DNA from 2 places in the Pseudomonas sp. H3_E07 genome. Region 2 is predicted to be linked to the other one. Evidence: predicted binding sites of a transcription regulator. Region 2 holds the regulator's gene; the other holds the start of a gene.

Region 1 (3,496 bases), 1.6 Mb from region 2:
AATGCGCCTGCAACTCCGCCGCCAACCAGCTTTTACCGCTGGATTCGGGACCCGCCAGTACCACCACTTTCATGCGTGCAACGCCGGGTCGGCGCGCCATTCGCGCCAGCCTTGCACGGCGATCACGGTGAACAGCGCGTAGAGCGCGGCGGTGAGGTACAGGCCTTTGTAGAGGAATAGCCCGACGAAGATGACATCCACGGCGATCCACAGTGGCCAGCACTGCACGCGTTTCTGCGCCATCCACATCTGCGCTACCAGGCTGAAGCCGGTAAGGGCGGCGTCGAGCCAGGGCTGGGCAGCATCCGTCCAGTGGGCCATGGCGGCACCGAGCAACAGGCTACCGACTGCGCCCACCGCCAGGCTGGCCATGATCGCCGGGACACCGAGGCTGGTGACCTGACGTCCTTGCTTGACCTCGCCGGCACGGGTCCACTGCCACCAGCCGTAGACTTGCAACGCGGCGTAAACCACTTGCAGCAGCATGTCGGAATAGAGTTTCACGTCGAAGAACACCCAGGTGTACAGCAACACCATCACCAGGCCGATGGGCCAGCACCAGGGATTTTGCTTGACGGTCAGCCACACAGCGATCACCCCGAGGGCGGCGGCGAACAGTTCAAGCCCGGACATGGTGGTTCCTTGGGAGAATGGGAGAGGGCGGTGATTGTAACGAAAGAAGATTGGCGTAGGAATTAACTGATGGGGTGAGCGGGGCTAGCCCGCTCACCCCCGGATCAGACCTTGAATTGACGCAGCAGGCCGTCGAGCTGTTCGCTCAGACCACGCAAATGCGCACTCGCCACACTCGACTGCTCCGCCGCCAATGCCGTGCTGTGGGACAAACCGGCCGCCTCGGTGACGTTCTGGTTGATGTCCTCCACCACATGCGCTTGTTGCAGGGTGGCGCTGGCAATCGAGGCGTTGAGGCCGTTGAGGTTGCGCAGTGACTCGCCGATGGCGGTCAGGCTGGCGCCGGCCTGGCCGGCTTGTTCGATGGTCAGCTGTGAGGCGCTGTGGCTGTCGCTGATCACCTTGACCGCCGCTTCCGAGTGGCCTTGCAAGCGCTCGATCATGCCCTGGATCTCGGCGGTGGATTTTTGCGTGCGCTGGGCCAGCAGTCGCACTTCATCGGCCACCACGGCGAAGCCACGCCCTTGCTCGCCAGCGCGTGCTGCTTCAATGGCCGCGTTAAGGGCCAGCAGGTTGGTCTGGTCGGCAATCGAGCGGATTACTTCGAGCACGCTGCCGATCTGGGTGCTTTCTGCCGATAGGGTGCGAATCACTTCCACCGCCTGACTGATGGTGCCGGAGAGCTGATCGATCTGCTGCAGGCTGCTGTCGATATTCACCTGCCCTTGTTGGGCCTGGGCCTGTGCGTCGCGCATTTCGCTGGCGGCGTGTTCGGCATTCTTGGCCACATCCTGCACGCCGTAGGTGACTTCGTTGATGGCGGTGGCCACCAGTTCCATCTGCTGGGACTGTTGCTGGCTACGGTCATGGGCCTGGGTCGCGTTGCTGCCCAGCTCCTGCGAGGATTGGCCCAAGGCGTTGGCGCACACCTGCAACTGGCCGACTACCTGGCGCAGCTTGGCGGTGAAACTGTTGAAGTGCCGGGACAGTTGGGTGACTTCGTCCTGCCCATGGGTGTCGAGGCTGCGGGTCAGGTCGCTTTCGCCGCTGGCGATGTTGCCCATGGCGTTCACTGCAGCTTGCAACGGCCGCACAATACTGCGGGCGATCAGTGAGACCAGCAGCGCCATCACCAGCGCGATAGCCAGGCCGATGAACGAGGCTTTCCAGACTTGGCTGCTGAACTCGGCCTGCACATCGTCTACGTACACGCCGGAGCCGATGATCCAGCCCCACGGTTCGAACAGTTGGATATACGAGGTCTTGGCCACCGGCGCTTCGGCGCCCGGTTTCGGCCAGCGATAGTTGACGATGCCGGCGCCCTTGGCCTTGGCCAGGATCACGAACTCGTTGAACACGGCAAACCCATCGGGGTCGCGGATGGCCGAGAGGTTCTGGCCGTCGAGCTTGGGGTTGGCGGGGTGCATGATCATCACGGGAGTGAGGTCATTGATCCAGAAATAGTCATCATGGTCGTAGCGCAAGCCACGCACCGCGCTCAACGCTTGCTTCTGGGCGGCTTCACGGGTCATCACGCCGGTGGTTTCGAGACCGTGATAAAACGTCAGGATCCCGCTGGCGGTCTGGACCACGTGTTGAGTCTGCTGGCGCTTGGCCTGGTACAGGTCGTCGTGGATCTGCTTGAGCATCAGCATACCCAGGGCCAACAGCATCAGCACGGCGACTATCAGGATCAGCCACAGGCGTCGGCTGATCGACATATTGCGCAAACTGTTCATGGTCCTGTCACTCCGTGCTTTTTATAATTGTGGGGCTGCATCGACTTTTCCGCCTTGTCTGATAGGCTTTCGGCCTGCATTCGGAAAACCTGAGTACTGTCTGATATTTCACAAGATTTTTGCAGCTCGGGGTTGAAACTCAACACCGCGTCTTGTCGTCAGTGAACCATTAAAAAGATCAACAAGGCTTGCCATAGAGCAAGACCTTTGGGGGAAGCATGGATTTTTGGACCGCCATACAGGCATTGATTCTTGGCGTTGTGGAGGGGCTTACCGAGTTCCTGCCGATTTCCAGCACCGGCCACCAGATCATCGTCGCCGACGTGCTCGACTTTACCGGCGACCGTTTCAATGCGTTCAACATCATCATCCAACTGGGCGCGATCCTGGCAGTGGTGTGGGAATTCCGTGGCAAGATTTTCGAAGTGGTCAGTGGCCTGCCGACCCAGCGCAAGGCCCAGCGGTTTACCGTCAACCTGCTGATCGCCTTCCTGCCGGCAGTGGTGCTGGGGGTGATTTTCGCCGACCTGATTCACCACTACCTGTTCAACCCGATCACCGTGGCGACGGCGCTGGTGGTGGGCGGCATCATCATGCTGTGGGCCGAGCGCCGCGAGCATGAAGTGCATGCCGAAACCGTGGATGACATCACCTGGAAAGACGCACTCAAGGTCGGTCTGGCCCAGTGCCTGGCGATGATCCCAGGGACTTCCCGCTCCGGCTCGACCATCATTGGCGGCTTGCTGTTTGGCCTGTCGCGCAAGACCGCTACCGAGTTTTCGTTCTTCCTGGCGATGCCGACCATGGTGGGTGCCGCTGTGTATTCGGGCTACAAGTACCGCGACCTGTTCCAGCCTGCGGACTTGCCGGTGTTTGCCATCGGCTTTGTGACCTCGTTCATCTTCGCGATGATTGCGGTGAAGGGCCTGCTCAAGTTCATCGCCAGCCACAGCTATGCCGTGTTTGCCTGGTACCGCATTGCATTCGGCCTACTGATCCTGGCGACCTGGCAGTTCGGCTGGATCGACTGGGCGGCCGCGAAGGCATGATGATCCAGCATCCACGCCTGAAGGCGGCGATCTTCCTGCTGCTGTGCGCAGCGCCGTTACTGGGTTCAATCTTGG
Region 2 (3,496 bases):
GCTCGACGAAACCGCGAGCCTGGGCGAGGTGTTGAGCCTGGCCATCAGTCATGAATTGCCGGTCGCTTACCTGACCGACGGGCCGCGGATCCCGGATGATCTGCATCTGCCGCGCCGTCATCAGTTGGTCAGCCGTGCAGTCAGCGTGCAAATGCAAGAAGAGCCTAGCGAGGAAGCGATGGCTGATATGTTCGCCGACCTTTATCACAACCCGGCAAAACGGGTCGGTTGAGGGCAGGATGAACACCGTGAAATGTATCTACATCGATGGTCTGCAAGCGATTCACGCGGCCAAGCCATGTAGCCTGCGTCTAAGCAAGACAAGGTAAAGAAATAAAATGGGCAGCATGCATCCCGTACAGGTGATCGCGGTGACCGGCGGCAAAGGTGGCGTCGGGAAAACTAACGTGTCAGTGAATTTGTCCCTGGCCCTGGCAGAGCTTGGCCGTCGCGTCATGCTGTTGGATGCTGACCTGGGCCTGGCGAACGTCGACGTTCTGCTGGGGCTGACGCCCAAACATACCCTTGCCGATGTGATCGAGGGCCGCTGCGAGCTGCGCGATGTGCTGCTGCAGGGCCCCGGTGGCATCCGCATCGTGCCGGCTGCCTCGGGCACCCAGAGCATGGTGCACCTGAGCCCGGCGCAGCATGCCGGCCTCATCCAGGCGTTCAGTGATATCGGCGATAACCTCGACGTGCTGGTGATTGACACCGCCGCCGGGATCGGCGAGTCCGTGGTCAGCTTCGTGCGCGCCGCGCAGGAAGTGTTGCTGGTGGTCTGCGACGAACCCACCTCGATCACCGACGCCTACGCCCTGATCAAACTGCTTAACCGTGACTACGGCATGAACCGCTTCCGCGTCTTGGCCAACATGGCCCAGAGCCCGCAGGAAGGGCGCAACCTGTTCGCCAAGTTGACCAAGGTCACGGATCGTTTCCTCGATGTCGCCTTACAATACGTCGGCGCAGTGCCCTACGACGAGTGTGTGCGCAAGGCTGTGCAAAAGCAGCGTGCAGTCTACGAAGCGTTCCCTCGTTCCAAGTGCGCATTGGCGTTCAAGGCTATTGCCCAGAAGGTCGATACCTGGCCGTTGCCCGCCAACCCACGGGGGCATCTGGAGTTTTTCGTCGAGCGATTGGTGCATCAGACGAGCGCAGGACCCGTGCTATGACAGCGACTGGCTACAACGCTTACAAGAGGTCTGCCCGTGACAGTCAGGGCGAGTTGATCGAGCGCTACGCGCCCTTGGTCAAGCGCATTGCCTACCACCTGCTGGCACGCCTGCCGGCCAGCGTCCAGGTCGAAGACCTGATCCAGGCGGGCATGATCGGCCTGCTCGAAGTGTCGACCAAATATGACGCGAGCAAGGGCGCGAGTTTCGAGACGTATGCGGGGATCCGTATCCGTGGTGCGATGCTTGATGAGGTGCGTAAAGGTGACTGGGCGCCGCGTTCGGTGCATCGCAATACGCGCATGGTCAGTGACGCAATTCGCGCAATTGAAGCAAAAACCGGTCGCGACGCTAAAGATCACGAAGTTGCGGCCGAACTCCAATTGAGTCTCGACGATTACTACGGGATTTTGAACGATACCTTGGGCAGCCGCCTGTTCAGTTTCGACGACCTGTTGCAGGACGGCGAACACGAAGGGCTGCACGAGGACGGCGCGAGCGCTCATATGGAGCCATCGCGTGACCTGGAAGATGAGCGTTTCCAGGGGGCGTTGGCGGACGCGATTGCCAATTTGCCGGAGCGTGAGCGACTGGTGTTGGCGTTGTACTACGACGAAGAGCTGAACCTCAAGGAAATCGGTGAGGTCCTGGGGGTCAGCGAGTCGCGGGTCAGCCAGTTGCACAGCCAGTGCGCAGCCCGCTTGCGGGGGCGTTTGGGAGAGTGGCGAGCGCGCTGACAGGCAGTGTGGGGACACTGCAGACGAGACCGTGAGGGCGACCAGCCTTCGCGGGTTCGACCCGTGGTGCCCTCGGCAGTCCTTTTTGTGTAATGCCTGTTGATTGAAATGGCGCGTCCAGGTGCTGGGCGCGTTTAAGACTGCTTGGAGGTCGAATTGGACAAGAACATGAAAATCCTCATCGTTGATGACTTCTCAACGATGCGGCGGATCATAAAAAACCTGTTGCGTGACCTTGGGTTCACTAACACGGTCGAGGCGGATGACGGCATTACGGCCATTCCGATCCTCAACAGCGGGAGCATCGACTTTCTGGTAACGGACTGGAACATGCCGGGCATGACCGGTATCGACTTGCTGCGCCACGTACGTGCTGACGAAAAGCTGCGCGGCCTGCCTGTGCTGATGGTGACCGCCGAAGCCAAGCGTGAGCAGATCATCGAAGCCGCCCAAGCTGGGGTAAACGGTTACGTGGTCAAGCCATTCACTGCATTGGCCTTGAAAGAGAAGATTGAAAAAATCTTCGACCGCATCGGTCATTGATGCTGCCACGGGGGAGCTATGGAGCATAAAGAATCATCGCAGGCCGACTTCGAGTCGACCCTGAAAAAGCATGCTCACCAGTTGGTCGAAAGCCTTGAAAAAGGTCAGTTCGGCGACGCGGTGCAGTTGATCCATGAGCTCAACCAGACCCGTGATCGCGGCCTGTACCAGGAAGTGGGCAAGCTCACACGCGAGCTGCACAGTGCGATCGTCAATTTCCAGATTGACCCACACATGCCCCAGGCTGAGGAAATCTCGCAGATCACTGATGCCACCGAACGCCTGTCCTATGTGGTCAGGCTGACTGAGGCAGCGGCCAACCGCACCATGGACCTGGTGGAAAACGCCACGCCTCTGGTCAACGGTATGGCCAACGAAGCCCAGGCCCTGAGCAACGACTGGGGCCGTTTCATGCGCCGCGAAGTCGGCGCTGAAGAGTTTCGTGAGTTGGCGCGTCGGGTCGAAGGGTTCTTGTCACGCAGCGAGCAGGAAAACCGCACGGTTTCCAGCAACCTCAACGACATTCTGCTCGCCCAGGATTACCAGGACCTCACCGGTCAGGTGATCAAGCGTGTGACCCAGTTGGTCACCGAAGTGGAAAGCAACTTGCTCAAATTGGTGCTTATGGCAGGCCAGGTTGACCGTTTTGCCGGCATTGAACATGACCGCGAAGCGATCCTCTCGGAAAAAGATCCAAAAAAACATCTCGCCAAGGGTGAAGGTCCGCAGATTCATGCCGATAAACGTGAAGACGTTGTATCGGGTCAAGATGATGTTGATGACCTGTTATCCAGTTTAGGCTTCTAAGGAGCACCCACATGAGCTTCGGCGCCGATGAAGAAATCCTTCAGGATTTCCTTGTAGAGGCCGGCGAAATTTTAGAGCAGTTGTCCGAGCAACTGGTCGAGCTGGAAAGCCGACCGGATGATGCGAACCTGCTCAATGCAATTTTTCGCGGTTTTCACACTGTAAAAGGGGGCGCCGGCTTCCTCCAGCTCCATGAGCTGGTGGAATGCTGCCACATTGCCGAGAACGTGTTCGACA

The links. The regulator FliA, encoded in region 2, starts transcription of late flagellar genes. The targets are predictions, from matches to a motif close to CTAAAGTTTNNNNNNNNNNNGCCGNTAA.
Region 1: a site for FliA is predicted at 2,439-2,466, ahead of AB4O08_RS00095 (methyl-accepting chemotaxis protein). Genes of this name have one in related genera too.

Annotation. Positions count from the first base shown of each region.
Region 1 is NZ_CP162795.1:17,308-20,803, reverse strand. Features, by position in the region: gene AB4O08_RS00105 (AAA family ATPase) at 1-73, opposite strand, end outside; gene pnuC (nicotinamide riboside transporter PnuC) at 70-633, opposite strand; gene AB4O08_RS00095 (methyl-accepting chemotaxis protein) at 738-2,372, opposite strand; gene AB4O08_RS00090 (undecaprenyl-diphosphate phosphatase) at 2,591-3,421, shown strand; gene AB4O08_RS00085 (DUF1294 domain-containing protein) at 3,418-3,496, shown strand, end outside.
Region 2 is NZ_CP162795.1:4,539,849-4,543,344, forward strand. Features, by position in the region: gene flhF (flagellar biosynthesis protein FlhF) at 1-232, shown strand, start outside; gene fleN (flagellar synthesis regulator FleN) at 339-1,172, shown strand; gene fliA (RNA polymerase sigma factor FliA) at 1,169-1,909, shown strand; gene AB4O08_RS20880 (chemotaxis response regulator CheY) at 2,078-2,452, shown strand; gene AB4O08_RS20885 (protein phosphatase CheZ) at 2,471-3,259, shown strand; gene AB4O08_RS20890 (chemotaxis protein CheA) at 3,271-3,496, shown strand, end outside.